Regions from separate parts of the Solibacillus sp. iso_87 genome, predicted to be linked through region 1. Evidence: a T-box and tRNA genes for the amino acid it is inferred to sense, from the RefSeq annotation. Region 1 holds a T-box; the other holds one or more tRNA genes.

Region 1 (16,738 bases):
ATAAAAAAGGAAAACGTCTTGAATAGAAAGAGTGATTACAAGGTGAAAAACTTAGTAAAAAATAAAAGCTTATTAAACAATTTTCCAGGGATTTTCGTTCTTGCTGTTTTAATGCTATGGGCGAAAACGTATATTACACAAGTGACGCAATTCAAGTTGGGTGTGGAGGGACCACTTCAACAGTTTCTTTTATTAATTAATCCATTAGGTTCTGCGGTACTATTTTTATCAGTTGCTTTTCTGTTTAAAGGAAAAAGAAGACTGACTGCATTGATCATCATCTATACATTGATGACATTTCTTTTATTTGCAAATGCTGTATATTATCGTTTCTTCAGCGATTTTATTACGCTTCCAACGATTTCCCAAACACAAAACTTTGGGGATTTAGGCGGCAGTGTTTTAACATTATTAAAACCTACTGATTTATTATTTTTTGTGGATATTTTCGTATTGATATATATTCGTTTTTCAAAGAAAATTAATTTCCAATCCGGCAAAGTCGGATTTAAAATGCCAGCAGCTGTTATAGCAGCAGCAATTGTATTATCAATTGTCAACTTGCAATTAGCGGAAGCTGACCGCCCGGATTTATTGAGCCGTGGCTTTGACCGCAGTTATATCGTGAAATATTTAGGTATGTACAATTATACAATTTATGATTCTGTTAAAACGTTTGAAGCATCTTCAGAACGTGCTTCAGCAGACAGCAGTGATATTGCGGAAATTATTAACTTTACAAATTCATTTTCAGCCCAGCCAAACGAGAAGTACTTTGGTAAAGCAAAAGATATGAATGTGATTTATTTGCATCTGGAATCCATGCAATCATTTTTAATCGATTATGAGCTTGAAGGCGAAGAAGTAACACCGTTTTTAAATTCATTAGTTAAAAATGAAAACACAATGTATTTCGATAACTTTTATCATCAAACAGCGCAGGGGAAAACTTCTGATGCTGAATTTATGTTAGAGAATTCATTATTCGGTTTGCCACAAGGTTCAGCCTTTATAACGAAAGGTCAAAATACGTTTGAAGCCGCACCATCGTTATTAAAAGACTATGGCTATACGTCAGCAGTGTTCCACGGAAATAACGGCAGCTTCTGGAACCGAAATATTATTTACAACCAATTTGGCTATGACGAATTTTTTGACGAAGCTTCGTATGATACTTCTGATTCGAAAAATATGGCAGAGTACGGTTTAATGGATAAACCATTTTTCGAGCAGTCGGAAAGCTTGCTGGAAACATTGCCGCAACCATTCTATACAAAATTCATTACGGTTGCCCATCACTTCCCATATAAGATTGACCAGGATTTAGCGACGATCGGTAAGGCGACAACAGGTGATGCGAGTGTCGATAATTATTTCCAGACAGCTCGATATGCCGACGAAGCGATTGAACAGTTCTTTTCATATTTAAAAGAATCCGGTCTTTATGAAAATACAATGATTGTGATGTACGGAGACCATTACGGAATTTCTGATAACCACAATAAAGCGATGGAACAAATTATTGGTGAAGAAGTTACACCTGTTGTAAATGCAGATTTACAGCGTGTGCCGTTATTTATTCATGTACCGGGAATGGAAGGCGGCGTTAACCATACGTACGGTGGCCAAATAGACCTCCTTCCGACAGTACTGCATTTACTTGGTGTTGAAACGAAAAACAATATCCATTTTGGGACAGACCTGCTTTCTGAGGAGCATAGCGAAATCGTTCCGTTTAGAAACGGTAACTTTGTCAGCCCGACGATCTATTCATTGGATGGCAAATACTATGATCAGAAAACTGGCGAAGAGCTTGATGAATCAAAAGTGGAAACAGCAGATAAATTAAAAGCGTTGGTAGAAGAAAAACTTCATTATTCCGATAAAGTTGTAAATGGAGATTTATTGCGCTTCCATTCCAAAGACGGAAGCATAAAAGAGTAAGTAGAACAGTTTAAAAATGGATATATTTTCTCAGGCATCAGGCATCATCTAATTTGATTATTTCAAATGGATGATGCCTTTTTATTATGGCTTGAAAAATAATTAACAAGGATCCAGATGAAGAAAATACTTTTCAAAATACACCGAAATAGTCAAGGAACTCTTTCTCTTTCATAATAAATTTCTAACAGGTATGGAAATCGGTTTATATATACAACCGTGCATTTATCCTGTTGATTATCTTCTGAAGTGATGTATTAATTTATACTGATATTTTTAATGAAAACGTAGATTGCTATTAAAGCAATAACAATTAAAGTAGTGAGGGTGAATTTTACTATTTAAAAGTACTAATTTGGTGAGAATATTTTCACTGCATTATCTATATAAATTATGAGACAGATAAATAACTGCTTAATAAGTTGTAATCTTTTTGTATAAGCAACATATAGTGTTTTTTGGGAAAGCGAAGTGTTTTAGAGTTTTTAGTAGGCGATCTAAATGATTCGCCAACACCCAATTTATTAAGGGGGAATGAGTGAATGAGAGAAGCCGTAATCGTCGCTGCAACACGAACACCAGTAGGCAGAAGAAATGGTGTATTAGCAGAAGTACGGGCAGATGATTTAGCTGCAGATGTACTGGAGGATGTAGTAAAACGCGCGGGAATAGAAAAGGCCCTTGTGGAGGATGTTATTTTTGGCTGTGTTACCCAAACATTGGAGCAAGGTGGAAATATCGCACGTATTGCTGCATTGATGGCAGGCTTTCCGATCGAAGTGCCCGGTGTAACGATTGACCGGCAGTGCGGCTCGAGTTTACAGGCAGTTCATTTTGCGGCACAAGCGATTATAGCAGGCGACATGGATATTGTTATCGCAGGTGGTATTGAAAGCATGAGCCGTGTACCGATGGCAGCAAATATGGAGGGCACGCGCGAAAGTGACCGTATTAAAAAATACGAGTTGATTCACCAAGGGTTATCCGCAGAGCGTATTGCTGAACAATGGCAGCTAACAGAGCAGGAAGTTAATGAATATTCTGTGCTGAGCCAGCAACGCGCCATTCAGGCAATTGAAGCAGGCTATTTTGATGATGAGATTGTAGCAATCGGTGATGTAGATACAGATGAAGGCCCAAGACCGGGAACAACCGTCGAAGTTCTGCAAGGCTTACGAAAGCTGTTTAAAGAAGACGGATTTATTTCTGCAGGAACTTCATCACAAATGAGCGATGGTGCATCAGCAGTACTCATTATGTCGAGTGAAAAAGCGCAGGAACTTGGTTTGAAACCTATGGCGAAAATCATCGCGCGTACTGTCGTAGGTTCTGACCCGACACTTATGCTGACAGGTCCAATTGAAGCGACAAAACGTGTTCTTGAAAAGGCAAATTTAACGATTGATGATATGGATACGTATGAAGTGAATGAAGCCTTTGCACCTGTACCGATTGTTTGGGCAAAAGAGCTTGGCGCGGATTTGGAAAAACTGAATCCTGACGGTGGTGCGATTGCGTTAGGTCATCCGCTTGGCGCAACGGGAACAAAATTATTAACTACGATGATTTACCGCATGGAGCGTAATAACCAGCGCTATGGCTTGCTTGCGATTTGTGAAGGAATGGGCATGGCTAATGCAACAATTATTGAGAGACTTTAAATAGAACTCTATTCATATTTTATAAAATTACGAAAAGATGTAATCGCTTTCAATTTGTAAGATGTTGAAAATATGACGAAGAGAGAGTGAAATAAATGAATAAAACATTGGCGAAATCTAGAAAAGGGTCCCGTACGTTATTTAATAATGATCATATTATGTTCCGGGAATCTCTAAGAAAATTTGTGGAAAAAGAGATTGAACCTTATTTTACACAATGGGAGCATGACCGCATCGTTCCGCGTGAACTATGGACAAAGTTAGGCAGCCAAGGATTTTTATGTCCGAGTGTAGAGGAAAAGTACGGCGGAATGGGCCTGGACTTTATTTTTAATATTGTTTTATCTGAAGAATTATCAAAAGTCGGTGGGGTTTAAGTGGCATTGGACTGCATAGTAATGTCGTAACGCCGTATATCACTTCATTTGGAACAGAAGAACAGAAGCTGAAGTATCTTCCGAAGTTTGTAAGCGGTGAATGGATTTCAGCCATTGCAATGACAGAACCGGGTGCTGGTTCTGATTTACAGATAATGACGACAACTGCAATTAAAGATGGCTCCGACTACATTGTGAACGGCCAAAAAACCTTCATTACGAACGGAATTCTTTCCGATGTCATCATCATCGCATGTAAAACAGATCCAAAAGCGGTACCTGCACATAACGGGGTAAGCTTACTGATTGTTGAAAGAGGAATGGAAGGTTTCTCCCGCGGCAGAAAATTAGACAAGGTTGGCATGCATAGCCAGGATACAGCAGAACTTATTTTTGAAAATGTACGAGTACCTGCTGAAAATCTTCTTGGTGAAGAAGGAAAAGGTTTCTTGTATTTAATGCAAAAATTGCAGCAAGAACGTCTTCTTACAGCAGTAGGGGCTATTACCGCTGCAAAAGATATGCTCGACTTAACGCTACAATATGTAAAAGAGAGGGAAGCGTTTGGTAAACCGATTGGTAAATTCCAAAATACACAATTTACACTGGCTGAAATAGCGACACAAGTAAAAATCGGCCAAACATTTGTGGATGATTTGATCATACGTCATATAGAAGGACAGGATATTGTGACGGAAGTATCAATGGCCAAATGGTGGATAACAGATATGGCGCGGAAAATTTCGGTTGAATGTATGCAATTGCATGGCGGCTATGGTTATATGGAAGAATAGAAGATTGCGAGACGTTTCCGCGATATTGCAGTTACACCAATTTTTTCCGGTTCCAATGAAATTATGAAAGTCATTATTGCCAAAAATTTAGGATTGTAATGAATCCGAAATTACTCATCAAGTTAAAGCACATGATTCGTACTATGAATTTCGGCTGGTTGTATAAAGGGGACATGGCGTACCGCGATGAAGAAGGCTATCACTTTATCGTTGACTGAAATAAATACATTATCATTCGGGGCGGATTTAATATTTACCCAAGGGAAATAGAGGAACTGCTGTATCAGCATCCGGCTATCGTAGAATGCTCTGTGATCGGCAGACCGGATCCGGTTTTTGGTGAAAAGACGGTTGCGTATGTCGTAACGAAAGACGTCGAACTTACAGATATCCGAGACTACTGCAAAGTAAAACTTGCCGAATACAAAGTACCGGATTATGTAAGTTTTATCGAAGAAATTCCGAAGTCGGGAACAGGTAAGATTTTAAAGACAGCACTGAAAAACTTGGATAAGAATGCACTGCCTAAATAAGAAGCGGTCGGTTGGTCGGAGTTCTTAAACTTCAGTACATGAACTAGAACTCAGATCATGCCGGTATGGACGGGTCGCGAATTGCTTATCCAAAAATGGCAAATAGGTTAAAGATTGAACACGAATAAGGAGAGATTAATAATGAATTTTGACCAAAAGGCAATTATCGTTACGGGTGGAGGATCAGGGTTAGGTGAAGCGACTGCACGAAAGATTGCAGCTGCTGGAGGCTATCCGATCATTTTGGACTTAAATGAAGAAAAGGGTCAAGCGGTTGCTGATGAAATAAATGGCCTATTTTATAAAACGAATGTTGTGAAGGAAGAAGACGTACAGGCAGCGATTAACGGTGCTGTAGAAAAGTACGGTTCGATCCAAGGTGTTGTAAACTGTGCCGGTCTTGGTACTTCGACACGTGTAGTAGGCAGAAAAGGTATATTTCCATTAGATGAATTTAACTTTATTATTCAAGTTAATTTAGTCGGTACATTTAATGTCATCCGTTTAGCGGCAGCTGCCATAACGACAAATGAACCGAATGAACACGGGGAACGCGGGGTTATTGTAAATACAGCTTCTGTAGCGGCATTCGATGGGCAAATCGGTCAGGCTGCCTATTCTGCATCTAAAAGTGGAATTGTAGGGATGACATTGCCGATCGCAAGGGATCTGGCAAGCTATGGCATCCGAGTTATGACGATTGCACCGGGGATTTTCGATACACCTTTAATGAACAGTGCACCTCAAGCGCTTAAGGAAGCGTTAGGAAAACAAATTCCATTCCCATCCCGTTTAGGTGAAGCGGATGAATATGCGCATTTAGTAAAGGCCATTTTTGAAAATCCAATGTTAAACGGTGAAACGATTCGGCTCGATGGTGCGATTCGCATGGCCCCACGATAAAGAGGATAACGGATGAACCTTGAAACAATGACGATAGAAAAGTTAGATTACGGAATACACGTTGTAACACTTAATAACCCGCCAGCCAATACATTAAATGCGGGAATTCAACAGGACTCATTGCAACTGATTGAAGTAGTCGAGAAACATCAGGCAATCCGGGCCATAGGGAGCCTGTTAAAGAAATCATAGGGAAGGGTGACTTCCTGAAACAGGGGAATAGATTGAAATATGTAAATAAAATTAAGTTTTATTACGTTCATATTAAAAAAACTTAACTTTTATAAGAGTAATTACTGTTCTTTTTTTGAAAAATATTTTAAGATATAAACGAATTACAAGATTGTTGAGCAGGTGAACTATGAAAAACTTAAAACTTAGCGTTTTCCTTCTAACTGTTCCACTTTTACTGGCAGGCTGTGAAAGTGTTGAAAACAAAGAAGGCTTCTTCTATTCAACATTTGTACGTCCGATGGATTGGACGTTAAACACATTTGGTGAATTATTTAACGGCAGTTATGGTTTAGCTATTATTGCTATTATTTTAATTATTCGTCTCGTACTAATGCCGTTTATGCTTAAAACTTACCGCAGTCAAGCTACAATGAAAGTGAAAATGGATTTAGTCCGTCCGCAAATGGAGGATATCCAGACACGTTTAAAAGCAGCAAAAACTCCGGAAGAAAGAATGACGGTTCAGCAGGAAATGATGTCGCTCTACAAAGAACATAATATTAATCCGTTAAATATGGGCTGCCTACCAGCGCTTATACAAATGCCGATTATTATGGGCTTATACTATGCTATTTTGTATTCGACTGAAATTAAAACACATTCATTCCTATGGTTTGACCTTGGCTCTACAGATATTTGGATGACTGCCATTGCAGGTGTCGTTTATTTTGTACAAGCAAAAGTATCGCTTCAAACCGTACCAGAAGCTCAGAAGAATCAAATGAAACTGATGATTTACGTATCACCTATTATGATTGTCATTATTTCATTGTCTTCGATGGCTGCACTCCCACTGTACTGGGCAGTCGGAGGGTTATTCTTAATTGTTCAAACCTTTATTGGACGCAAATTTTTCTCAAACATCCCTGAAACTAAGGGAAATGAATAAATGTAAGTTATGCCGCTGCTAAAGGCTTACTGAACTAAAACTACTGAGACGATGATTTCAGTAGTTTTTTTATGCTTTCCCTCATGGTAGAGCAATTTTCTAATAAACTAGCGGATTGTTCTAATATATTTTAAAAAGTTCTAATAAAATCCTTATCTTCTAATATATTTGTCAATTGTTCGAATAAGTGGTTGAGATCTTCTATCACAAGCATCTTCTAATAAACGTATCAATTATTATAATATCGGTTATAAGAGGTTTAGGAACCCCCGTTTAGTAAAGGAAAATTTGAGTTACCTTCATTTATTTCCAATGATTTTCTAAAATAAAATCGCTATTGTCTAATATTCGTCTCAGATTATCTAATAATCACAGGAATTATATTGACAATAGTCACCTTTAATGGATATAATTCAATAAATTTAAAATTCGATGAAAAAGACAGTAATTTACAGATGTTTTGGAAAGCGAGCTGGGGATTGGTGTGAGCCTGGTGCAAAATATGTAAATGAAGCGCACTTTGGAGAAGCGGTCTGAACATGAGTAGGATCTGCCGGGGAATCACCTCGTTAAAAATGGAAAGTGGTCACAATTTGTGGCAACTAGAGTGGTACCACGGGAATTCGAAGCTCTCGTCTCTATTTTTAGAGACGGGGGCTTTTTATATTGGGAGGGGATAACATGTATAAAAAAATTGCATCAATTATTCAAGAGGCTTTGCCACAAAAAATAATAACAAATGATGAAATTGAACAACTACTGGAAAAGCCAAAGTATCAGCATTTAGGGGATGTAGCTTTTCCATGCTTTATGCTTGCTAAAACATTAAAGAAATCACCGAACGTTATCGCTAAGGAAATATGCGAAAGGATTAAAAGTGAGCTCATACAGGAAGTACAAGTTGTTGGAGGCTATAAAAATATATTTTTAAATAAGCTGCAAGTGACGAGAGACGTCATTACCCAAATAATGGTAGCTCCAGAGTCATACGGACAACAAGAAACACAGCAAAAGAACATAGTAATCGATTATTCATCACCGAATATTGCAAAGCCATTCTCCATGGGACATCTTCGATCTACTGTAATTGGCAATGCTCTTGCAAATATTGCAGAAAAAAACGGATACAGTGTCGTTCGGATAAATCATCTTGGCGACTGGGGTACTCAGTTTGGTAAATTAATTGTCGCATTCCAATTGTGGGGAGATAAAGAACGAGTTGAACAAGCACCTATTGAAGAGCTTTTAAAGCTATATGTGAAGTTCCATGATGAAGCAGAATCAAATGAAAAACTAAATGAGGAAGCGAGATCAGCTTTTAAAGCGATCGAAGATAAGGAGCCTCAGGCAATGGAATTATGGACTTGGTTTAAAAGTGCCTCTTTACAAGAATTTAAGCAGATTTATGATCAGCTTCATATCGAGTTTGATACGTATGAGGGGGAAGCCTTTTATAATGACAAAATGCAGTATGTTGTTGATGAATTAAATAAGAAGCAATTACTTGCCGAGTCGGATGGCGCAAACGTTGTTGAGCTTGAAGACATGCCACCTTGTTTAATAACAAAACAGGACGGTGCAACATTATATGCAACCCGTGATTTAGCCGCAGCATTTTATAGAAAGGCGCATTATGAACCATCCCAAGTTTTCTATGTAGTAGGGAATGAACAAACACTGCATTTCAAACAAGTGTTTCAAGTAATTTCGAAAATGGGTTATTCTTGGTCGGAAAATCTGAAGCATGTATCATTCGGAATGATGTTGAAAGACGGAAAAAAGATGTCGACTCGTAAAGGTAGAGTCATTTTATTGAAGGACGTATTAAAAGAAGCAGTGGAAACAGCAACCAGAAATATAGAGGAAAAAAATCCAACGTTAAATAATAAACAAACTGTTGCTGAGCAAGTAGGAATTGGCGCGGTAATATTTAATGATTTAAAAAACTTCCGTTTAAACGATATCGAATTTTCTTTAACTCAAATGTTGAATTTTGAAGGCGAAACAGGTCCATATGTACAATACACTCATGCCCGTATCCATTCAATTTTAGAAAAGGCAAAATATAAAGCCAATAAGGAAATACCCGTAAAAGTATTAGAAGATTCGGCTTGGGCTGTGATTCAGCTGTTGCAACAATATCCACAAGTGGTTACAGACAGTTTCAAACAAGTGGATCCTTCCTTAATTGCGAAATATGTATTGCAATTAGCACGGATGTTCAACAAATATTATGCAAATACAAAGATATTAGTAGAAGATGAGTTGCGGGAAAACCGTTTGCAGTTATGTTTTACAGTAGCAACCGTATTAAAGGATGGTTTGAAGTTACTAGGAATCCAATCACCGGAAAGTATGTAATTAGAAAAAGGCTAGTTGGAGACCATTATTCAAAACAAAAGGATGCGCTAAGGAAATCCTTTTGTTTGTTTATGGTCGATGCAAATTCAATATTTTTAACTGATAACTTTACATTCTTTTAGTACTTTACCTTCATTGATCCATATTTCAACCATGTGGTTAAAGAAATCTGGCATTGCTAAAGATACACCATGTCCGACTTCAGGTAAAATAACACCATTACAATTTGAATTGGCTTTTACAATATCTTTTGCAGATTTTTTCATAATAGCTTTTTCCTTTTCACCTACTGTAACCAATATTTTTGCGGATGCCTTTCTAAAGTCTTCAGGTATTGTAAAGGACATGTTTTCTTCAAGTACTCTAGCAAGGGTGTCTAACTTTATTTGACAACTTTCTTCATAATATTTCTTAAAATTGTCTTTACTTATATACATTGACTTTGCTTGAAGTTTAGAGAACGATTTCTTTTTTATTAATGGAAACGTTAATCTAAGGGCAGGTTTTATTAATTTTTTAATATGAGAAAGGGGTCTGACAGCAGCACTATTTATAATTGCAACATCAACTAATTCTGGTTTTAAGCTTAATAATTTGATAGTTACTTGTGCACCTAAAGAAAAACCAATTAGAATTATTTTCTTACCACCGGCTTTTGCTTCTATTAATTTAATTATCTCTTCTGCACTTCTTTTTATAGAAAAGTGAATTTCATTATTGTTTAACCCATGTTCAGGCAGGTTTGGAACTATGCAATGATAATGAGTAAAATATTGAATTTGTCTATCCCACATCCAATTGCTTACTCCGCCGCCGTGTAAAAAAATTATGAGAGAAGCACTTTTATTACCGTATTCTTGATAATGTAATGACAATTAGTTCAACCCTTTTCTTTATAACAATTTATTTCTTACTATTTAATAATTCTTCCAATGTTTTATAAAAACCTTCACATTAGTGTTATTCAAAGTAATTTATCAATATTACTAAAGAAAAATAGTTAAAATATTGAATCGCCATTGTATCCCCTCATTAACTATGCGAAAATTTATTAGAATATTGGAAAAATAGGGAGTGGGACTATGTGGGAACAGCAGCTAATTGAAACAACGCGAGGAATATTCGAAGTTTTTACAAAAGGCGAGGGGAAACCGCTCTGTGTGACGCATTTATACAGTGAATATAATGCAAATGGAAATCGGTTTGCGGAAATGTTTGTCCCGTATTATAAAGTGCATTTAGTGAATTTGCGTGGCTGTGGAAAATCAACGGATGATGTTTCTTTTTTTAATTATGGCATGCAGGATAGCGTAGAAGATCTGGAGGCAATCCGTAAAGCATTGGATTATGTTGCATGGGGGTTTGCAGGACATTCAACAGGGGGGATGCTAGCATTAAACTATGCAATTTTACACCCGGCAAGTGTGGAATTTATTGTAGCGGGCGGTCTTTGTGCTTCTGCAGAATACATGCATCATCCTGCAAGCATTTACTGCAAGGAAAATCCTAACAATAAAAGGATTCTTGAGATTTTAGCGATGCTGGGTGATCCATTATCAACAATCGAACAAAGAAGAGCTGGCTCTAAGGAATGGGCGCTTATGTCGTTATATAAAGAACAAAGCTATGACAATATGATAAGCCGTCCAAATAGCGGGAAAACCGTTTCGAAAAGATTGGATTATTTTTCATATAAAGAACTGCCAGACTTCGATTTGCGACCGCAATTACCAACAGTGAAAACGAAAGCTTATATATATGGCGGTTTATACGATGCGCAATGTCCATATGAATTTGCAGTGGAAGCAGCAGATTTATTGGCGAATGCCACATTGACGACCTTTGCTGAAAGTAATCACCACCCGCTTATTGAGGAAGAAGAAAAGTTCACGGAATTTGTGCGGAATCTATCTCAAGTTCATTCTATACAAAACTGAAATAGGAGTCGTTGACGAACGACTATTTATAATTGCTGAAATATGATTTAGTGAAAAGGGAGAATTATATGAAAGAAATACTATTAGAAAATGAAATCATCAAATTAAGACCAGTCCAATTAAGTGATATCGAAGCAATCACATATGCCGCGAATGATGATGGGATTTGGGAGCATATGTCGGTGACGTTGCTTTCAAAAGAAGCGGTGCAAAACTATATCGAAAATGCGATTAAAGAGCGTGAAAAAGGTATTTCGTATATGTTTGCAATCATCGATAAAAAAACAGATAAAATTGTAGGCTGTACATCTTTTCTTGATATTTCATTTCCCCATAAACGGCTGGAGATAGGGGCGACTTGGTATAATCCGAGTGTTTGGCGTTCTGCGATTAATACAAATTGCAAGTTTCTATTGTTCCAATATTGTTTTGAAGTACTTAAATTAAATCGTATTCAAATTAAAACAGGGCACGAAAACTACCGTTCACAAAAAGCCATTGAACGTATTGGCGCAGTGAAAGAAGGAGTTTTGCGTAATCATATGATTCGAAAAGAAGGAATCATTCGTCATACCGTTATGTATAGTGTCATTTTGGAAGATTGGGAAAAACTTAAAGCTATGTTCATCGAACGTTTATTAGATTATTGAAAATTTGTAGGTGAATTTATGGCATTGATAAGAATTTATAAGAAAATCACATTTTTTCAAGCCTTTTAACACGAATTGTGTGGAATAAACGAACATTATCGTGTCATATCCTATATTTTCATATACAATGAGAGAGGTTAATCTTTAATAGGAAGATCATATCCTGTTAAATTTAGATAGATTCGGTGTAGGTGAAAAATTTGGGACGAACGAAAACATATATAAGTATAGATATAGAAGCCGCCCTTATACGCGGTAAGCAGTATATTATTGAAATTGGTGCGGTTAAATGGTTACCGGATGGTACGACAGAAACGTTTACTCAGCTAATTCAGCCATATAAATTCAAAAAGCTGAATGCGCATATTCAAAAGCTGACAGGTATCACTACAGAACAGCTAATTGATGCGCCTTCTTTTAAAGAAGCTTTTAATAAGTTTAAACACTGGTGTAAGCAGGATTATGTATTTTTGACATTTGGTGAATTTGATCGGAAAGTGCTTGAAGAAGAGCTGTCGCGTAATTACATAAAAAATGATTGCTTATATCCGATGATCGATTTTCAGCAAAAATATATGATTGCTAATGGTTTAAAAGAGCAACCTTCATTAGGAGGGTTAATGGCGCAGCTTGGATTGGAAAACGAAACACAGCACCGTGCTTTAGCCGATGCGGCAAGTCTGCTCTCAATCTTTGTTAAGGTTGATGGAGACCAGCTCATTGAACAGCAGCAAACGAATGATTTTATTTTATTACTGACTAATTTTCGAATGCTGGAAACGACATACGAACTTGTCATTTCTGCAACGAATTGCAAAATCGAGGATGATCGGATAACGATTGAATCAATGAAAACTTTTCGTGATGAGCTTCCTTTTACTGTTCAAATGATAGAACGTCAAGGGGAAGATGGGGAAACAACGACAATGGAAAAGATTTCGATTAAACCGAATGCGCAGGCGAAACAGTTCTTGCAGCAAATTTCCGAGAATATGAACGGTAAAATTTTAATTTCACGAACGGCATTACGTTCAATGTCAAAAATATTGAAATTACATCAAGTAACTTTACCGAAAACTGAAGTAATGACATTAGTAAATTTATTGAAAAAAGAAGAGATTATTGCAAGATTTAATTTGGATGATGAACCAACCAATACATATGAGGCAAGGGTTCTGCGTTTGCTTAATAAGTATGAGCAAATGTTTGTTACTGAGTTTTATAAACGTGCATTAATCGAGAAAAATATAATACAAGTATAATAAATTCTCCATTTTTAGGAGAATTTTTTCTTTAATGCCGACTCCTATTACGTTATGATAGGGGGGGACGAATCACTCGTGGGATAATAAAGGAGATTAATTTATGTCAGCATGGATTGGAATTGATACAGGGGGTACGTTAACAAAGCTTGCCTATTTAGATGAACATCAGGAGCTTAAATTAACGGTCTTTCCATCTAACGAAATGCATTTAGTAAAAGAATGGTTGGAAACTCATCCTCAAGTTGAAGAAATCGGCTTAACTGGAGGACGCACAGAGCAATTGCTGGACGTCTTGAAAACAATGAAGTCGATTGAATATATTGTTGAATTTGAAGCAACTTTAAAAGGTGTGCGCTATTTGCTGGAGAAAGAAGGCCACACAATTGATCAAAGTATTATTACTAATATCGGTACAGGCACATCGATTCACTATATGGATGGCTATATACATGCCAGAGTTGGCGGTACAGGAGTTGGAGGAGGTACTTTAATCGGACTTTCGACAATCATGACCGGAATTTCAGATTTTGATGAAATTAAAGCAAACGCTTTCAAAGGGAAGCGAGAAGGCATTGATTTGCTTGTAAAAGATATTTATCAAGGTATGGATACGCCGATTGACGGTAATTTAACTGCAAGTAATTTTGGGAAGGTCGGTATTACCGATCAACGTGAATTTGAACAAAATAATGTACTTGCAACAACACAAGGGCTAATCGGTGAAGTAATATCCACATTAAGTATCCAGCTTGCCGTACAATATGAGACGGAGCATATCGTTTATATCGGCTCAACGCTAATCGACAATGAACAGCTTGTAAAAGTGATTGAACATTATACTATATTGAAAAAACATAAACCTATTTTCTTGAAGGATTGCGGATTTTCCGGTGCGATTGGTGCATTGTTAAATATTCGTGAGCACAGCAGAAGATAAAGGGAAGCATTTAGGCTAGCAACATAGTTTAAATGCTTCTTTTTTGCCGTTTTTATCTCAATTACTTTACACAGAATTTTAATAGGCGTAAAATAGTGAAAGTAAATTATTTAGTTAGGTAAATAAGGAGAGATTGCGATGAATCCGTTATTTCATATACTTTTTCAGCAAAATCGTTATTTAGTAAAACAGTTAAATGATGTTTTAAAACAACATGGACTATTCAGCTCACAATGGACGGTTCTTTTTTTATTGCATCAAAACGGGCCGATGACACTTACAGCAATATGGAAATACCTAGATGTGGAAGCGCCGACTGTTACGCGAACCGTCACTCGTCTGGAGACACTTGGTTGGGTGGAAAGGGTTCAAGGAGCGGATAAACGGGAAAAAATGATTGATTTAACGACCAAAGCAATGGAACAATTTCCTCAAATTGAAGCATCTGTCGTTTCGTTCGAGCGAAAAATGGCTGAGCATCTAACAGAGGAAGAACAGGCGCTCCTTATTCAATTACTAAAAAAGATGGAAGGTTAGAATAAATGGAGCTTCAAGAACAAACAAATAAAATTTTTACGAAACGATTTATAAGTCTATTCTTTACGAATATGTCGATATTTCTTGTGTTTTACGGATTAATTACAACATTGCCATTATATGCAATCGGTGAATTAGGGAAATCGGATGACGATTCGGGATTGCTCGTAACTGTATTTTTAATTTCGGCGATTATTGTTCGTCCTTTCAGTGGAAAACTGTTGGATCTTTTTGGCAAGAAGCGTTTGCTAATTATCAGTCTTATACTATATTTTGCATGCACGGTATTATACTTATTTTTTAAACCATTTCTGCTTTTACTGGCGCTTCGTTTTTTCCAGGGAATATGGTTTAGTATTGCAACAACAGCATCAGGCTCTTTAGCTGCCGATATTGTACCAAAAAGACGTAAGGGAGCAGGATTGGGCTATTTTGCAATGTCCACAAATTTAGCTGTTGTATTCGGTCCTTTTATCGGTTTGCTCATTATTCAATATTCAGGATTTGATGTGTTGTTTATCGCCTTATCTGTCTTTGTGGCGATAGGCAGTTTGCTGGCATTAACTATTCAGACGAATGATTTGTCAAAACCAGTCGTGGCAGACCGCAGCTTTAAATTTTCATTTAATGATTTATTTGAACGAAGTGCATTGCCGCTTGCCGCACTCGCTAGCTTAGTCGCGTTTTCTTATGCGAGTGTTTTATCGTTCTTATCGCTTTATGCGGAACAGAAAGATTTACTGAGTGTTGCCAGCTATTTCTTTGCGGTATTTGCTGTTGCGATGATTTCAATTCGTCCATTCACAGGGAAAATCTATGATACAATGGGCGCGAAATTTGTTATTATTCCGTCGTTCTTTATTTTTGCATTAGGTTTGATTATTCTTGGCAATGCAGATCAGGAAATTCCGTTCTTATTATCGGCAATCTTCATCGGTGCAGGTTACGGTACGTTAACAACAAGTTTCCAGTCACTATGTATTCAAGCAACGACAATCCAGCGCAGCGGCTACGCTACGGCCACTTATTTTACGCTGTTTGACATAGGGATTGCTATTGGTTCGTATTTATTAGGGATGGTAGCTGTGAATCTTGGCTATGAATATGTGTATTACATTGCGGCATTCATAATAGTTGTCGTATTCGCATTGTATATGCTGTTGCTCAATCGTCAAAAACATAAAACAGAACAATAAGAAAAACGATTCATCATTCCATTAGTGGGATAGATGGATCGTTTTTTGCCACAATTAGTTTTAGGAGTTTTCGGTTAGAAGATGGATCAAATAGGGATTGTGGAAAGAAAATTATATTTACCGCTTCCGAACTTTCCAGTGAAGTGCATGTATCTAAGTATTTTTTAAAATTGCTCCACGGGCAAGAACATCCGCTGCTTTGTTTTCTTTATCGGGAATCCACTTTATGAAAAATAGGTCAAATTGTTCGATTAAAGCGAGTGCCTGCTCTAAATAAGGTTTGAATTCCTCGTTTTTCACATATGCTTTGTCGATTGAGCTTACGACAATTTTTGAATCAGAGCGCATTGAAACAAACGTTGAACCGATTTTCAAAGCTTCTTCCAAACCACGTAAAAGGGCAATAAATTCGGCCTGATGATTGTTTGTAATGCCGATTGGTTCACTGATTTTTACATGCTGTCCTTCACCTTTTATAAATATTCCAATCCCGCTAGGTCCGGGATTGCCGGCACTGGCG
Region 2 (16,738 bases), 1.8 Mb from region 1:
ATTTAGATGAAAAGGCAAAAAACTATGAACGTGATTTAAAAATGTATGAGCGTCAAATGGATGAAAAGGCCAAGCTCGAAACATTTATCCAAAAAAACCTTGCCCGAGCTTCAACTACAAAAATGGCCCAGTCACGTCGCAAAGTGCTGGAGAAGACAAGTTGGATGGAATCTCCTGATGGCGATGAAAAGAGTGCCAACTTCGGCTTTACAATTGAGCGCCAAAGCGGAAATGACGTGCTGTCGGTGGATAATTTAACGATCGGTTTTACGGACAAGGCTATTTCCAAAAATATTGGGATGCGCGTCTTTAGAGAAGATCGTATTGCACTTGTTGGTCCAAACGGTGTTGGGAAATCTACCTTATTGAAAACAATCGTTAAAGATATCGAGGAACTGGCCGGGGATATCCGTTACGGTACGAATGTTCAAATCGGTTATTATGATCAGGAGCAGGCGAAACTTCATTCGAATAAATCTGTTCTTAGTGAGCTTTGGGATGAATGGCCATTACTGAATGAAAAGGATATCCGCAACATTTTAGGTCGCTTCCTATTTAGTGGAGATGACGTATCAAAAACAGTAAACTCCCTATCAGGTGGAGAAAAGGCGCGACTTGCACTTGCGAAGTTAATGATGCAAAAATCAAATTTCCTAGTACTTGATGAGCCGACAAACCATTTAGACTTGGACAGTAAAGAAATATTGGAAAATGCCTTAATCGATTATCCCGGTACACTACTATTCGTCTCGCATGACCGTTATTTCATCAACCGTATCGCTACTAAAGTCGTTGAACTCTCAGGCTCAGGTTCGTTTGAGTATTTAGGTGACTATGATTATTATGTGGAAAAGAAAGAGGAGCTTGAAGAATTAGCTGCAATGAAAGCCGCAGCAATTGAAAAAAATACGGCTGAAACGACTGTTCAAACAAAGACTACATCGATGATCGACAAGGACGCGAAAAAAAGAGAACGTCAAATTCGTCGTGCAATTGAAGATATCGAAAAGCAGATGGGCGCTTTAGATGAAAAAATCGCCATCTTCGAAGAACAACTATGTGATCCTGACGTTTATTCAGACCATGAAAAAACATTAACAATTCAGTCTGAACTGAATGATGTAAAAGAACAGCATGAAGTATTTGAAATGGAATGGCTTGAACTAAACGAAGAGCTTGAACTGCTATAATTAAAGGAGTGTCCATCAACATATGGACACTCCTTTTTTATATGTGCATGGAAAGTCTGTGTCTACAGAAACATATTTGTTGTATTGCTATTGTATAATATTAAATCTTTCTATCATCCTATCTACATAATAATCATATATATAGGTCAATACGCCAAATTTCTACAAATTTCTCCACAATTTTATTCACAATACAAATCTAGTAGTATCAACATATCAACATAGTTTTCCACATTATCCACATTTAAAATCAAAGTTATACACATTGTTGTGTGAAAAAGACACTACTATATATAGATAAGTCACATGTTTTCCACAAGTTATACACAGTTTGTGTATAAGTACGCATGTTCGCAAGTTTTTTTGTGGGTATTTAACTTTATCTGTGGATAATTTTCAGAAAAGTTGAACAGTCAATAAAAACTTGTTATAAATGAGATTTATCCATCATAAATTACTAGATTCGACTTTTTTATATTATTGAAAGAAAACAAATTAAGAAAAATTTATTTCCTTAACAAAAAAAGCATGAGAAAAGAATGTACTACTACATCTTTTCACCATGCTTATATACCCTATTTCCAGCTTAAGAGTTCCATCCCAGGGCGCCCATTCATTGCTAAATTACCTCGAACCCCTGCTTCATACATTTCATATGCAGCTGCACCGATCATTGCTGCATTATCTGTACATAATTTTAAAGGCGGTACATAAAATGGAATACCTTCTTCTTTAAACGCATGTTCCAATGCTGTGCGTAGTCCTTTGTTGGCTGATACACCGCCAGCTGCAATTACTTGTTTTACCTGAAATTCACGCGCTGCTCGTACTGTCTTACCAGTCAATACTTCCACTACACTATCTTGGAAGCCTTTTGCAACATGTTCGGCAATGATTTCTTCACCGCGCTGATCCATATTATGTTTATAATTAATCACTGCAGATTTCAAGCCGCTGAAGCTAAAGTCGTATGAATCTTCCTCCAACCAAACACGCGGGAAAGGAACGGCTTCAGTCGCATCATGTGCAAGACGGTCAATATGAGGACCACCCGGATATGGCATATTCAATACGCGGGCTACTTTGTCATATGCTTCACCTGCAGCATCATCACGTGTTTCACCGATAACTTCAAACGAACCATGTTCACGCATTAGGACAAGCTCTGTATGTCCACCTGAAACAACGAGTGCCAACAGCGGAAATTCCATTGGCTGTACTAGGTTATTCGCATAAATATGCCCGGCAATATGATGTGTCCCGATTAATGGCAAGCCGTGAACAAAAGCGAAAGCCTTAGCCGCATTAATACCAATTAACAAAGCACCTACTAGTCCCGGACCTTCAGTTACGGCAACAGCTGTTAATTCTTTCGGTTCCATATTTGCCTGTTTTAATGCTTCTTCTAAAACAATTGTCATTTGTTCAACATGGTGACGTGATGCGATTTCCGGGACAACCCCGCCGAAACGCTTATGACTGTCAATTTGCGATGATACAACATTCGAAATAATCTCTGTCCCATTTTTAATAATGGCTGCTGCTGTTTCATCACAACTAGTTTCAATTGCTAATATATAGTTATCCATTATAAATTCACCCACATTACTAACGCATCTTCCTGGTTGTCCGTATAGTAGCCTTTACGAAGACCTCCATCTTGGAAACCAAGTTTGCGATATAAATTTTGTGCAACAGTATTTGTTACACGTACTTCTAAGCTCATGACATCCATATTTGCTTCTTTCGCTACTCGCATCGCTTCACGCATAAGTGTCTCACCAATACCTTGACCACGTACAGATTGTACAACCGCTACGTTGGTAATCTGTGCTGCATCAATAACGAGCCAAATTCCACAGAATCCGATAATTTCACCTTTGTCGTCTTCCGCCACTAAATAATGGGCAAATTGGTTTTCGGTCATTTCGTAATAAAAGGAATCCAATGTCCATGGTGTAGGAAATGATGCAAGCTCAATTTTATGGACAGCCTGAACATCATCTATTGCCATTCTGCGATACTGTACCATTAAAGTTGCTCCTTTTTCTGTTCCTTTATCCAATTCGCTTCCGCTTCTGCAATACGGCGATATTGGGGAACAAAAGCATGGACAGCCTCAACTGTCGGTAATGGCATTTGTTGTGCTAAAGCAATTAGTTCGGATGCACGCGGTAAATTAATTGTAAATGATGCACGGATAGCAGAATCCCCTAACACTTGCTGAATTCTTTCCATGTACAAATCGACATCTGTCCCGACAAATAATATTGGTCGATCTAATTGCTGAAGCTTCTGTAATAATCCGTCGATATGATCATGATGATCTTCAACAAGCGGATGCATAGTACCTGCTTCATAAACACCGGCATATACATTTTGACGACGGGCATCGATTAATGAACAGATTGCATAGTTCGCAACTCGGGCATTTGCAGCCAGTGCTTTTAGGCTTGATACACCTACCAATGGCTTTTGCAATGACCAGGCCAAGGTTTTGGCAAGAGTGACACCAATTCGGACTCCTGTATAAGAGCCGGGACCTTCAGAAACGGCAATCGCATCGATTTGTGCCGGTGTTAAGCCTGCCTTATTTATAACTTCTTCAATTGCCGGCATTGCACCAACTGAATGTGTCAATTTTATATTTTGCACGACTTCTGCAATTACTTTATTATCTTGTACTATGGCGACAGAAAGCGGTGCATTTGCTGTCTCTATTCCTAACCAAATCATTTTAATAACTCCTCACAAAGACGAACATACTTTTCGCCTATCGGTTTCAATACAAATTTGCGTTTCGTTTCGTCGATGCGTGTAATTTCAATTGCTAAACGCTCTTCAGGCAAATCTTCCTGTATAAGATGTGCCCATTCCACAACTGTTACAGCATCCCCATAAAAAATTTCTTCCCAGCCTAAATCTTCATCGCTATCTTCCAGACGATATACATCCAGGTGATTAAGCGGAATACGTCCTATATATTGCTTCATAATCGTAAATGTTGGACTATTGACTGTTCGTTTTACGCCAAGCCCTTTTGCAAAGCTCTGTGTAAATGTCGTTTTGCCAGCACCTAAATCACCTTCAAGTGTAATCGTATACTGTGGCTCGACTAATTCTGCCAGTCTCATCGCAAGCGCTTGCGTTTCTTCCAGTGTATTTACATCTTTTTCAAATCTCATCTGATTGCTTCCTTCCACAAAAAAATCCATTATCTCTAGTTTACTTGAACTGAAGCAATTGTTCAAAATGTATCACTTTTAGATTGGTTCTTACTCAACTACGTTAATATAAAGTAGCTGTGAAAAAAAGAAAAACACTCATTTTTTCTGAGAAAAAGTGAATGTTTCAGGACTTCCCTTTATTTGATTTTCATTTCTCGAGATTGTTTAGGCTAATGGAGAAATACTGTGAGCATCCCCACGCTTAACCTCATTTTCCGCCGATCACTAACGCTTTGAGTTACCTTTGCGTTCCACTACTTCTTTTTTTACCAATACATCATCCTCAAATTTTAAGCGATATCCTTTCGTCAGCAGAATTTCGTCATTCCATTCATAAGTACCGTTATTAATTTCCTGACCGGCTCCTCCTGAAATGTGGACTACTTCTAAATAAGACATCCCTTCTTTTACTTTATCATACTCTTCTTCATTCATGTATTTTTGCCAAACATATGTATTACTTTCTTCTATCTCTAAAACTTCATCCTGACAAGCTGTTATTAGCATTGCCAGCAACATAACGAGACAAATAGACAGGAAGACATAAAAAGCCTTTTTATTCATTCGTATCCCCCCTCAATATCCTTATGAAACCATTCCCGAAATTAAGCGGTTCAAACATTACCAATAGGAAAAGGAGAATACGAACGTATTCGCATCCCCCTTATTTAAATAAACTAAAATTTTTTATATTCTTTAAATAATCTTTACTGATTTATATACCGGGAATCCAACCTGGTCTTGACAGGATTTTCTCCATTAAAGGACCAGGAATTACAGTATCAATTTTTTCATCATAAGCTGTTACAACGTTTTCCTCATTCTGTACCTTTTCCACCCAATGCGGCTCAATTAACAAGGCACGACCAAGTGCGACTAAATCTGCACCTAACTGTAATGCATGTTCTGCTTCTTCACGAGTATAAATTGATCCGACACCAATTAATGGTTTACGTCCATTTAACAAGCTGTGAATTACAGAAATACGGTTTTGTTGTCCGTTTTCATAACGATGTGTTTCAGATTTGAAATCTCCAAGTGAAATATGCAAATATGTTAACGCTGTTTCCGCTAATTTATCTACTAATTTAACTGTATCATCCATTGTAATACCATCTTCTTCAGGCTCTTCCGGGCTGAAACGGTAACCGACGATAAATTTTTCATCCGCATATGTGTTTTTAACTTTAATTACTTCATTTACCACTTCCAATGGGAAACGTAATCTATTTTCAAATGTTCCGCCGTATTCATCTGTTCTTTTATTAGTAAAGGCAGAGAAATACTGTTGAATTAAATACGTATTTGCACCATGGATTTCAACGCCGTCAAACCCTGCTTCAATTGCTCTTCTTGTCGCTTCCGCATAAGCTTTAACCATATCTTTAGTTTCTTCAAGAGTTAATGCGCGAGCTTCTTTTTCCTCAATTGTAACAGCTGTACTCGCACTTACAACATCTCCATTTGGTACTAAATGTTGATAAGATTGTCGACCGCCATGATGAATTTGTAAAACCGCTTTAGCACCGCCTTGTTGAATAGCCTGTGCAATTCTTCGCAAGCTTGGAATATAACGATCTTCATGAGCGGCAATTTGTCCTGGGAATGCTTTACCGTTTGCTGCAACGTATGCGCATGCTGTAATGATCATTCCAGCTCCTTCAGCACGTTCTTTATAATATGTGATTTCCTCATCGGAAACAGTATCATCTTCATTTGCAGAGTAGGTTGTCATAGGTGCCATAACTAAACGATTTCGTAGTTCAACCTCTTCATTCAATTTAAACTTTTCAAAAAGTGCTTTCATTACAATTCCTCCCTTTTGCTATGTATGTACTTTAACGAAACTGCATTTTATTTTCAAGTTAGAGGTCCTCATTAATTTAAATACAACAAAAAAACCACTGATTCCTCAGTGGTTTTGCGTGTGCGAAGCGACGTCCTACTCTCACAGGGGGAAGCCCCCAACTACCATCGGCGCTAAAGAGCTTAACTTCCGTGTTCGGTATGGGAACGGGTGTGACCTCTTTGCCATCATCACTTCACTATGAAAGAATTTCATTCTTTCAAAACTGGATAAACGTTCATTGAAATGGTGCAATAAAATGTGGTTAAGTCCTCGACCGATTAGTATTCGTCAGCTGCATGCGTCACCGCACTTCCACCTCGAACCTATCTACCTGATCGTCTTTCAGGGGTCTTACTTACTTGCGTAATGGGAAATCTCATCTTGAGGGGGGCTTCATGCTTAGATGCTTTCAGCACTTATCCCGTCCATACATAGCTACCCAGCGATGCCTTTGGCAAGACAACTGGTACACCAGCGGTATGTCCATCCCGGTCCTCTCGTACTAAGGACAGCTCCTCTCAAATTTCCTACGCCCACGACGGATAGGGACCGAACTGTCTCACGACGTTCTGAACCCAGCTCGCGTACCGCTTTAATGGGCGAACAGCCCAACCCTTGGGACCGACTACAGCCCCAGGATGCGATGAGCCGACATCGAGGTGCCAAACCTCCCCGTCGATGTGGACTCTTGGGGGAGATAAGCCTGTTATCCCCGGGGTAGCTTTTATCCGTTGAGCGATGGCCCTTCCATGCGGAACCACCGGATCACTAAGCCCGTCTTTCGACCCTGCTCGACTTGTAGGTCTCGCAGTCAAGCTCCCTTATGCCTTTACACTCTACGAATGATTTCCAACCATTCTGAGGGAACCTTTGGGCGCCTCCGTTACCTTTTAGGAGGCGACCGCCCCAGTCAAACTGTCCGCCTGACACTGTCTCCTACCCCGCTAAGGGGCATGGGTTAGAAGTTCAATACAACCAGGGTAGTATCCCACCGACGCCTCCTTCGAAGCTGGCGCTCCGAGATCTCTGGCTCCTACCTATCCTGTACAAGTTGTACCAAAATTCAATATCAGGCTACAGTAAAGCTCCACGGGGTCTTTCCGTCCTGTCGCGGGTAACCTGCATCTTCACAGGTACTATAATTTCACCGAGTCTCTCGTTGAGACAGTGCCCAGATCGTTACGCCTTTCGTGCGGGTCGGAACTTACCCGACAAGGAATTTCGCTACCTTAGGACCGTTATAGTTACGGCCGCCGTTTACTGGGGCTTCAATTCACAGCTTCGCTTGCGCTAACCGCTCCTCTTAACCTTCCAGCACCGGGCAGGCGTCAGCCCCTATACGTCACCTTACGGTTTTGCAGAGACCTGTGTTTTTGCTAAACAGTCGCCTGGGCCTATTCACTGCGGCTTCTCTAGGCTATGCACCCAAAGAAGCACCCCTTCTCCCGAAGTTACGGGGTCATTTTGCCGAGTTCCTTAACGAGAGTTCTCTCGCACACCTTAGGATTCTCTCCTCGACTACCTGTGTCGGTTTGCGGTACGGGCACCTCTCACCTCGATAGAGGCTTTTCTTGGCAGTGTGAAATCAGGAACTTCGCTCATACGAGCTCGTCATCACAGCTCAACGTTAAAGTATGCGGATTTGCCTACATACACGCCTTACTGCTTGAACACGCGCAACCAACGGCGTGCTTACCCTATCCTACTGCGTCCCCCCATTTCTCAAACGGTGAGGAGGTGGTACAGGAATATCAACCTGTTGTCCATCGCCTACGCCTATCGGCCTCGGCTTAGGTCCCGACTAACCCTGAGCGGACGAGCCTTCCTCAGGAAACCTTAGTCATACGGTGCATGGGATTCTCACCCATGTTTCGCTACTCATACCGGCATTCTCACTTCTAACCGCTCCACCAGTCCTTCCGGTCTGACTTCAACGCTGTTAGAACGCTCTCCTACCACGCATACTCAAAGTATGCATCCACAGCTTCGGTGAATCGTTTAGCCCCGATACATTTTCGGCGCAGCGTCACTCGACCAGTGAGCTATTACGCACTCTTTAAATGATGGCTGCTTCTAAGCCAACATCCTGGTTGTCTAAGCAACGCCACATCCTTTTCCACTTAACGATTACTTGGGGACCTTAGCTGGTGGTCTGGGCTGTTTCCCTCTTGACTACGGATCTTATCACTCGCAGTCTGACTCCCGTGTATAAATATCCGGCATTCGGAGTTTGTCTGAATTCGGTAAAGCGAGATGCCCCCCTAGTCCAAACAGTGCTCTACCTCCGGTATTCTCAATCACGAGGCTAGCCCTAAAGCTATTTCGGAGAGAACCAGCTATCTCCAGGTTCGATTGGAATTTCTCCGCTACCCACACCTCATCCCCGCACTTTTCAACGTGCGTGGGTTCGGGCCTCCAGTGAGTGTTACCTCACCTTCACCCTGGACATGGGTAGATCACCTGGTTTCGGGTCTACGACCACGTACTAATTCGCCCTATTCAGACTCGCTTTCGCTGCGGCTCCGTCTTCTCAACTTAACCTCGCACGTAATCGTAACTCGCCGGTTCATTCTACAAAAGGCACGCTATCACCCATTAACGGGCTCTAACTACTTGTAGGCACACGGTTTCAGGATCTATTTCACTCCCCTTCCGGGGTGCTTTTCACCTTTCCCTCACGGTACTGGTTCACTATCGGTCACTAGGTAGTATTTAGCCTTGGGAGATGGTCCTCCCGGATTCCGACGGAATTTCACGTGTTCCGCCGTACTCAGGATCCACTCTGGAGGGAATGAACTTTTGACTACAGGGCTTTTACCTCGTTTCGCGGACCTTTCCAAGTCGCTTCGTCTAGTTCATTCTTTTGTAACTCCGTATAGAGTGTCCTACAACCCCAAAGAGCAAGCTCTTTGGTTTGGGCTCTTCCCGTTTCGCTCGCCGCTACTCAGGGAATCGAATTTTCTTTCTGTTCCTGCAGGTACTTAGATGTTTCAGTTCCCTGCGTCTGTCTTCAACACGCTATGAATTCACGTGAAGATACTATCCGATTAAAGATAGTGGGTTCCCCCATTCGGAAATCCCCGGATCAAAGCTTACTTACAGCTCCCCGAGGCATATCGGTGTTAGTGCCGTCCTTCATCGACTCCTAGTGCCAAGGCATCCACCGTGCGCCCTTATTAACTTAACCAAAAGTTAACACTTGGATATAATCCAAGATTTAAGTTTACACGTCAATTGCTTGACTTGTTTAAAAATCTATAAAATAGAAATTTGATTTATTGCTTTCAATGTCGTTTTATCCAGTTTTCAAAGAACAAAGGTTTTGAAGTGTTCCATTCATTTAAGAATGAACCTTCAAAACTGAACAGCAACCGTTAATGTTTCATTCCCCAAGGGAATGATTCCGAAAAATCCTTAGAAAGGAGGTGATCCAGCCGCACCTTCCGATACGGCTACCTTGTTACGACTTCACCCCAATCATCTATCCCACCTTCGGCGGCTGGCTCCAAAAGGTTACCTCACCGACTTCGGGTGTTACAAACTCTCGTGGTGTGACGGGCGGTGTGTACAAGGCCCGGGAACGTATTCACCGCGGCATGCTGATCCGCGATTACTAGCGATTCCGGCTTCATGTAGGCGAGTTGCAGCCTACAATCCGAACTGAGAACGGTTTTATCGGATTAGCTCCCCCTCGCGGGTTGGCAACCGTTTGTACCGTCCATTGTAGCACGTGTGTAGCCCAGGTCATAAGGGGCATGATGATTTGACGTCATCCCCACCTTCCTCCGGTTTATCACCGGCAGTCTCCTTAGAGTGCCCAACTGAATGATGGCAACTAAGAATAAGGGTTGCGCTCGTTGCGGGACTTAACCCAACATCTCACGACACGAGCTGACGACAACCATGCACCACCTGTCACCGTTGCCCCCGAAGGGGAAACTATGTCTCCATAGTGGTCACCGGGATGTCAAGACCTGGTAAGGTTCTTCGCGTTGCTTCGAATTAAACCACATGCTCCACCGCTTGTGCGGGCCCCCGTCAATTCCTTTGAGTTTCAGTCTTGCGACCGTACTCCCCAGGCGGAGTGCTTAATGCGTTAGCTGCAGCACTGAGGGGCGGAAACCCCCCAACACTTAGCACTCATCGTTTACGGCGTGGACTACCAGGGTATCTAATCCTGTTTGCTCCCCACGCTTTCGCGCCTCAGTGTCAGTTACAGACCAGACAGTCGCCTTCGCCACTGGTGTTCCTCCAAATCTCTACGCATTTCACCGCTACACTTGGAATTCCACTATCCTCTTCTGCACTCAAGTTCCCCAGTTTCCAATGACCCTCCCCGGTTGAGCCGGGGGCTTTCACATCAGACTTAAGGAACCACCTGCGCGCGCTTTACGCCCAATAATTCCGGACAACGCTTGCCACCTACGTATTACCGCGGCTGCTGGCACGTAGTTAGCCGTGGCTTTCTAACAAGGTACCGTCAAGGTAGCGCCAGTTACTACGCTACTTGTTCTTCCCTTGCAACAGAGTTTTACGAACCGAAATCCTTCTTCACTCACGCGGCGTTGCTCCATCAGACTTTCGTCCATTGTGGAAGATTCCCTACTGCTGCCTCCCGTAGGAGTCTGGGCCGTGTCTCAGTCCCAGTGTGGCCGATCACCCTCTCAGGTCGGCTACGCATCGTTGCCTTGGTGAGCCGTTACCTCACCAACTAGCTAATGCGCCGCGGGTCCATCTTATAGTGACAGCAAGACCGTCTTTCAACTTTCAAACATGTGTTAAAAAGTGTTATTCGGTATTAGCCCCGGTTTCCCGGAGTTATCCCAATCTATAAGGTAGGTTACCCACGTGTTACTCACCCGTCCGCCGCTAACGAAAATTTGGTGCAAGCACCAAAAGTTCGTCCGCTCGACTTGCATGTATTAGGCACGCCGCCAGCGTTCGTCCTGAGCCAGGATCAAACTCTCCATAAAAGTAGTTTGAAAGCTCATTTGCTTTGCTAGCGATCCAACTTCGTTGGAAGTTGGAATCTATTGTTTGCTTCATTTAAGAAGCTTGTTTCATTAACGTTGCTTGTTCAGTTTTCAAGGTTCATTTTGTTGCCTCAAGTGACAACTTTTATATCTTATAACATCTTCTTTTAGATGTCAACAGTTTTTTAATAAAAACTGGAGCGGGTGATCGGAATCGAACCGACAACATCAGCTTGGAAGGCTGAGGTTTTACCACTAAACTACACCCGCATTATATTATAGTGAATTATGGCGCGCCCGACAGGAGTCGAACCCATAACCTTCTGATCCGTAGTCAGACGCTCTATCCAATTGAGCTACGGGCGCCGGGAATTTTTGGTGCGGCCGAGAGGATTTGAACCTCCACGGGGTTGCCCCCACTAGGCCCTCAACCTAGCGCGTCTGCCATTCCGCCACGACCGCTTCATCCGACAATAATTATTATACATCTCTGAAATAATTTGTCAACATGAAAACTGGTGAGCCATGAAGGACTCGAACCTTCGACCCTCTGATTAAAAGTCAGATGCTCTACCAACTGAGCTAATGGCTCTAAATGGCTGGGGTACCTGGATTCGAACCAGGGCATGACGGAATCAAAATCCGTTGCCTTACCGCTTGGCTATACCCCAAAAATGGCGGTCCCGACCGGGATCGAACCGGCGATCTCCTGCGTGACAGGCAGGCATGTTAACCGCTACACCACGGGACCATTAGTAAATCATCATTATTAAAATATACGTGGTGACCCGTACGGGATTCGAACCCGTGTTACCGCCGTGAAAGGGCGGTGTCTTAACCACTTGACCAACGGGCCGTTAATGGCTCCGAAGGCAGGACTCGAACCTGCGACCTGCCGGTTAACAGCCGGATGCTCTACCAACTGAGCTACTTCGGAATAATTACTTCGTTGCGACATCATCTTGTCGACTTTTACTATTATAGAGAGCGATTTCCGTTTCGTCAACACTTTTCCTAAAAAAAATTAAAGGAAAAATCTCTTCCTATATATAGAGCAAAAATCATATTCTCTAAAAAACAACATAAATACTGTATACCATTATTCACTTACTTTTAAACATCATTTCTAAAATTATTTTTCACTATGGAGAAATTTAATTTTCCCTTTGCACATACTGCAACAGTATTTTTTTACATTCATTTTTCTTTTTCTTTTATATATTTGTCCGCAGTTCGTACAGCTATATATATGTATTGTCTTTTGTTTCGGCTTTTCTTTAGCCTGTTCCAATGTAGAACAAAAACGTGGTGCGCCTACTTTTTTCAATAGATTTCGAAAATCTGCATCACCATGCCTATAACCCATCCCTAAAATATGAAGATGATAGTGGCAAAGTTCATGTAAAATAATACCCTTTAACTCTTCTATGCCAAAATGATCATATAGTTTTTTATTAAGTTCGATATTGTGGCTGCTCAACATATACCGACCGCCCGTCGTTTTCAAGCGACTATTAAAATAAGCTTTATGAATAAACGGTCGATTAAAAAAGTCATTTGATAACTGTTCCACTAATTTTTGTGCCTGTTCGTCCGTCATATGCCAACCCCCTTAAGTTAATAAAAAGCGCATATTCAGCTATGCGCTTTTTATTATAATTGAAAATCCTGCTCTTTTACACGCTATGTTGATTTTCAGGAGTTAACATCGTTAAAGAAATACGACCTTTATTTGCCTCTACTTTTTCTACCCAAACCGTCACGATATCCCCGAGGGAAACAACATCTAGTGGATGTTTAACACGACCTTTTTGCAATTTGGAAATATGGACAAGTCCATCCTGCTTAACCCCAATATCGACAAACGCTCCAAAATCAACGACATTTCGAACAGTCCCTTGCAGCTCCATTCCAACTTGCAAATCATCCATTTGAAGTACATCTGTTTTCAGTAACGGTTGCGGGAAAGCATCACGAGGATCACGGGTAGGTTTCATTAATGTATCGACAATGTCTTTCAACGTAACTTCCCCTACTTCTAATGACTCACCTAATGTTGTTAAATTTAACTTGCTGATCGCTTCTTCGGCTTTTGCCGTTCCGACATCCTTTTTCGTTAATCCTGCTGCCTCCAATACAGCTTCCGCTAATTTATAACTTTCCGGATGGATACCTGTAGCATCTAACGGATTTTTGGCATCTGCAATACGCAAGAAACCGACTGCCTGCTCATAAGTTTTAGCACCCAATCGCGGGATTTTTTTCATTTGTGCACGGGATGTAAATTGTCCGTTTTCGCTACGCATCGTTACAATATTTTCCGCTACCGTTTTCGAAAGTCCAGATACATATTGTAAAAGGGAGGCCGAAGCTGTATTTACATCTACCCCAACTTGGTTAACCGCTGTTTCCACAATAAACGTCAGTGATTCTGCGAGCTGCTTTTGCGAAACGTCATGCTGATACTGTCCTACACCGACTGCTTTCGGATCAATTTTTACAAGCTCTGATAATGGGTCTTGTAAACGACGGGCAATCGATACAGCACTTCGTTGTTCCACCTGTAAATCCGGAAACTCCGCTCGTGCCACTTCGGAGGCAGAATATACGGATGCCCCTGCCTCGTTGACAATAACATAAGCAATGTTTCCGTCTACTTCTTTCAGCAGTTCCGCAATAAACTGCTCTGTTTCACGGGAGGCTGTCCCGTTTCCAATCGCAATAATACTAATCGGATATTTCTTTAATAAAGCCTTCACTGTTGCTTTCGCTTTTGAAGGATCCGACGTAGTGTGAGGATATATAACGCCCACTTCAATCATCTTGCCCGTTTCATCGACTACCGCTAATTTGCAGCCTGTTCTGTATGCAGGGTCTACACCAAGAACCATTTTACCGCGCATTGGTGGCTGTAATAGTAAGTTGCGTAGATTTTCCGAGAAAATATGAATCGCTTGAGTTTCTGCTTTTGATGAAAGTTCTGCTCGAAGCTCATTTTCAATAGATGGTTTAATTAATCGTTTATAGCTATCCGCAATTGCCAGCTTTACTTCATTTACAGAAGGGCCTACAAAATTTCTAGGAATAAAATGATTTTCCATTTGTGTTGTGGCTTTATCGATTGGAACTTCAATTGCTGCACGTATCACTTCTTCTTTTTCACCGCGGTTTACAGCCAGTATTCTGTGGGGTGCAATTCGGTGAACAGGTTCCTCATATGCGTAATACATTTCAAATACTTGTTTTTCATCTTTTTCCGCGTTTTTTACCGTTGTTACAAGCTTGCCTTCCCGCCAGGAAAGGGTACGCAGCTTTTCGCGAACTGCAGCATCATCGGCAAATCGCTCTGCTAAAATATCTCGTGCCCCAGCCAATGCATCTTCAATTCCAGTAACACCTTGTTCTTCACTTATATAAGGCGCCGCCATTTCTTCCAACGTACGCTTTTTAAACTTTAACAGTTCTTCAGCTAACGGTTCCAAACCCCGTTCTTTGGCGATCGTTGCTTTTGTACGGCGCTTTTGTTTAAATGGTCGGTACAAATCTTCTACGCGTTGAAGAACCGTTGATGCTTGGATTGCTGTTTGTAGTTCTTCCGTTAATTTACCTTGCTCATCTATTAGGCGCAGCACTTCTTCCTTTCGTGTTTCGAGCTGTTGTATGTAATGGTAGCGGTCTTCCACTGCCTTAATTTGAACTTCATCAAGTGAACCTGTCATTTCTTTTCTGTAACGTGCGATAAAAGGTACTGTGTTACCTTCTTCCAGTAGTCCAATAACCGCTTTTGCTTGTTTTGGTTCCACTTTCGCATCTTTTGCAATTATTTGTAACATTTTTTGTTGATCCATCATGCCACTCCTTTAAATTTCGAACTTTCTTTTAGTGTACCATTCCATTTGTATTGTTTCCCAAAAAAGCGTTGAATTTATGCATGAAAAAAGAGCCTACTAATTTATGCTAGTAGACTCTTAAACTTTATAATGAGACGCCGCCACTTGCTGTAATGGCGTCTTGTAATTTTTTAATTGCTTTACGTTGAATTCGTGAAACGTGCATTTGGGATATACCGAGTCTTTCTCCGGCTTCCTTTTGACTAAGCTGTTCCAAATAAGTTAATTGGATAATTTGTCGCTCACGTTCATTTAATACATTCATCGCATCTGCTACAATCATGCGGCGGTTTGTCACTTCATAGCCTGTATCTTCTCGACCGACTACATCAAATAACGTTACCGTACTGCCATCAGAATCCGATTCGATCGAATGGTCCATCGAAAGCGCCTGATAGCTTCGACCCATTTCCATCGCTTCCAGTACGTCCTCATCCTGTACTTCTAAATACGTTGCAATTTCGGTAATGGATGGGGAACGTTGTAGCGATGTCGTTAATGCTTCGACAGCCGCCTTGATTCTTGGTCCTAATTCTTTAATACGTCTCGGAACATGCACGTCCCAAGTTTTATCACGTAAAAAGCGTTTTATTTCACCTACGATAGTCGGAACTGCAAACGCCTCAAAGCTTCTGCCAAAAGAAGGGTCAAATCGTCGGATCGCACCTAATAAGCCAAGCATCCCTACTTGTACAATATCATCATAATAAGATTTACCATGTGAATATTTGCGTGCAATCGACTCGACTAACTGCTGATAATGGAGTACAAGATTTGTTTGTGAATCTTCACAGCCGTTCGCCTGATATTCTGCAATCCAATTTAGTACTTCTTCTTTTGATGTATTTTTAGGTAGTGATTCTTTCGACATTTCCTTTCACCTGCTCTCTCGAGACATACTTTGTCATGAAAACAGTGACGCCACCTTCGTTATTTAATTTCACTTCATCCATTAAAGTCTCCATTAAATAAATTCCTAATCCACCTTCACGTAATAATGCTACGTTTTCATTTTCATGATATGGACCAACTTTTGATTTGATCTCTTCAAAGTTAAAGCTTACACCGTAATCTGCGACCATTATTTCAATCTTGTCCTCAAATAATGCACAGCCGATTACAACTTCGCCTTCCTCGTTTGCTTTATAAGCATGGTGAACAACATTTGTCACCGCTTCACTTGTAGCAATTTTTAAATCTTCTATTTCATCATAAGTAAACCCAACTCGCATCGCTAATCCTGAAATTGTTAGCCGTATTACACTTACATATTGCGATTTGGCAGGCACTCGAATTTCAATATAGTCAAATGCTCTCATCATTTCAACTCCAATTCCTCATCAATCTCGATACTCATTAATTCACTTAATCCTGTAATTTCAAACAATCTTACTAAACGATTTGATAAATTCACTAATTTTAATGATGCATTTTCCTTCGTAACTTTTTTATAAAATGCAACAAATATTCCTAATCCTGTACTATCCATATAATTCACTTTTGATAAATCCAATTCGATTTTTCGGCCTTCCACAATCTGAACTGTCTCCAGCTCTTCGCGTAATATCGGGGCTGTATACGTATCGATTTCACCCTCGATATAGCCTTT

Evidence for each region. A T-box is a leader RNA that pairs with one kind of tRNA and senses whether it is charged. The one in region 1 lies ahead of argS (arginine--tRNA ligase), so its partner is inferred to be a tRNA-Arg.
Region 2: it has a tRNA-Arg gene. The T-box ahead of argS (arginine--tRNA ligase) is inferred to sense a tRNA for this amino acid. The anticodon was not compared.

What each region holds. Positions count from the first base shown of each region.
Region 1 covers NZ_CM149656.1:1,475,107-1,491,844, forward strand. The annotation lists gene ltaS (lipoteichoic acid synthase) at 43-1,944, shown strand; gene AC0VXV_RS07245 (thiolase family protein) at 2,487-3,605, shown strand; partial or broken gene AC0VXV_RS07250 (acyl-CoA dehydrogenase family protein) at 3,701-4,875, shown strand; gene AC0VXV_RS07255 (AMP-binding enzyme) at 5,052-5,309, shown strand; gene AC0VXV_RS07260 (3-hydroxyacyl-CoA dehydrogenase) at 5,451-6,212, shown strand; gene AC0VXV_RS07265 (hypothetical protein) at 6,225-6,404, shown strand; gene yidC (membrane protein insertase YidC) at 6,574-7,335, shown strand; T-box leader at 7,759-7,978, shown strand; gene argS (arginine--tRNA ligase) at 8,017-9,696, shown strand; gene AC0VXV_RS07280 (alpha/beta fold hydrolase) at 9,792-10,571, opposite strand; gene AC0VXV_RS07285 (alpha/beta fold hydrolase) at 10,779-11,633, shown strand; gene AC0VXV_RS07290 (GNAT family N-acetyltransferase) at 11,702-12,283, shown strand; gene AC0VXV_RS07295 (3'-5' exonuclease) at 12,475-13,545, shown strand; gene coaW (type II pantothenate kinase) at 13,649-14,485, shown strand; gene AC0VXV_RS07305 (MarR family winged helix-turn-helix transcriptional regulator) at 14,624-15,022, shown strand; gene AC0VXV_RS07310 (MFS transporter) at 15,028-16,218, shown strand; gene AC0VXV_RS07315 (reverse transcriptase-like protein) at 16,372-16,738, opposite strand, start outside.
Region 2 covers NZ_CM149656.1:3,600,597-3,617,334, forward strand. The annotation lists gene AC0VXV_RS18370 (ABC-F family ATP-binding cassette domain-containing protein) at 1-1,190, shown strand, start outside; gene tsaD (tRNA (adenosine(37)-N6)-threonylcarbamoyltransferase complex transferase subunit TsaD) at 1,766-2,779, opposite strand; gene rimI (ribosomal protein S18-alanine N-acetyltransferase) at 2,779-3,222, opposite strand; gene tsaB (tRNA (adenosine(37)-N6)-threonylcarbamoyltransferase complex dimerization subunit type 1 TsaB) at 3,222-3,926, opposite strand; gene tsaE (tRNA (adenosine(37)-N6)-threonylcarbamoyltransferase complex ATPase subunit type 1 TsaE) at 3,923-4,375, opposite strand; gene AC0VXV_RS18395 (hypothetical protein) at 4,643-4,981, opposite strand; gene AC0VXV_RS18400 (NADH-dependent flavin oxidoreductase) at 5,133-6,224, opposite strand; rRNA gene rrf (5S ribosomal RNA) at 6,347-6,462, opposite strand; rRNA gene AC0VXV_RS18410 (23S ribosomal RNA) at 6,525-9,453, opposite strand; rRNA gene AC0VXV_RS18415 (16S ribosomal RNA) at 9,685-11,239, opposite strand; tRNA gene AC0VXV_RS18420 (tRNA-Gly) at 11,436-11,509, opposite strand; tRNA gene AC0VXV_RS18425 (tRNA-Arg) at 11,529-11,605, opposite strand; tRNA gene AC0VXV_RS18430 (tRNA-Leu) at 11,616-11,701, opposite strand; tRNA gene AC0VXV_RS18435 (tRNA-Lys) at 11,756-11,831, opposite strand; tRNA gene AC0VXV_RS18440 (tRNA-Gln) at 11,836-11,910, opposite strand; tRNA gene AC0VXV_RS18445 (tRNA-Asp) at 11,915-11,990, opposite strand; tRNA gene AC0VXV_RS18450 (tRNA-Glu) at 12,021-12,095, opposite strand; tRNA gene AC0VXV_RS18455 (tRNA-Asn) at 12,101-12,176, opposite strand; gene AC0VXV_RS18460 (SprT family protein) at 12,372-12,839, opposite strand; gene AC0VXV_RS18465 (Tex family protein) at 12,916-15,087, opposite strand; gene sigB (RNA polymerase sigma factor SigB) at 15,215-16,000, opposite strand; gene rsbW (anti-sigma B factor RsbW) at 15,978-16,448, opposite strand; gene AC0VXV_RS18480 (STAS domain-containing protein) at 16,448-16,738, opposite strand, start outside.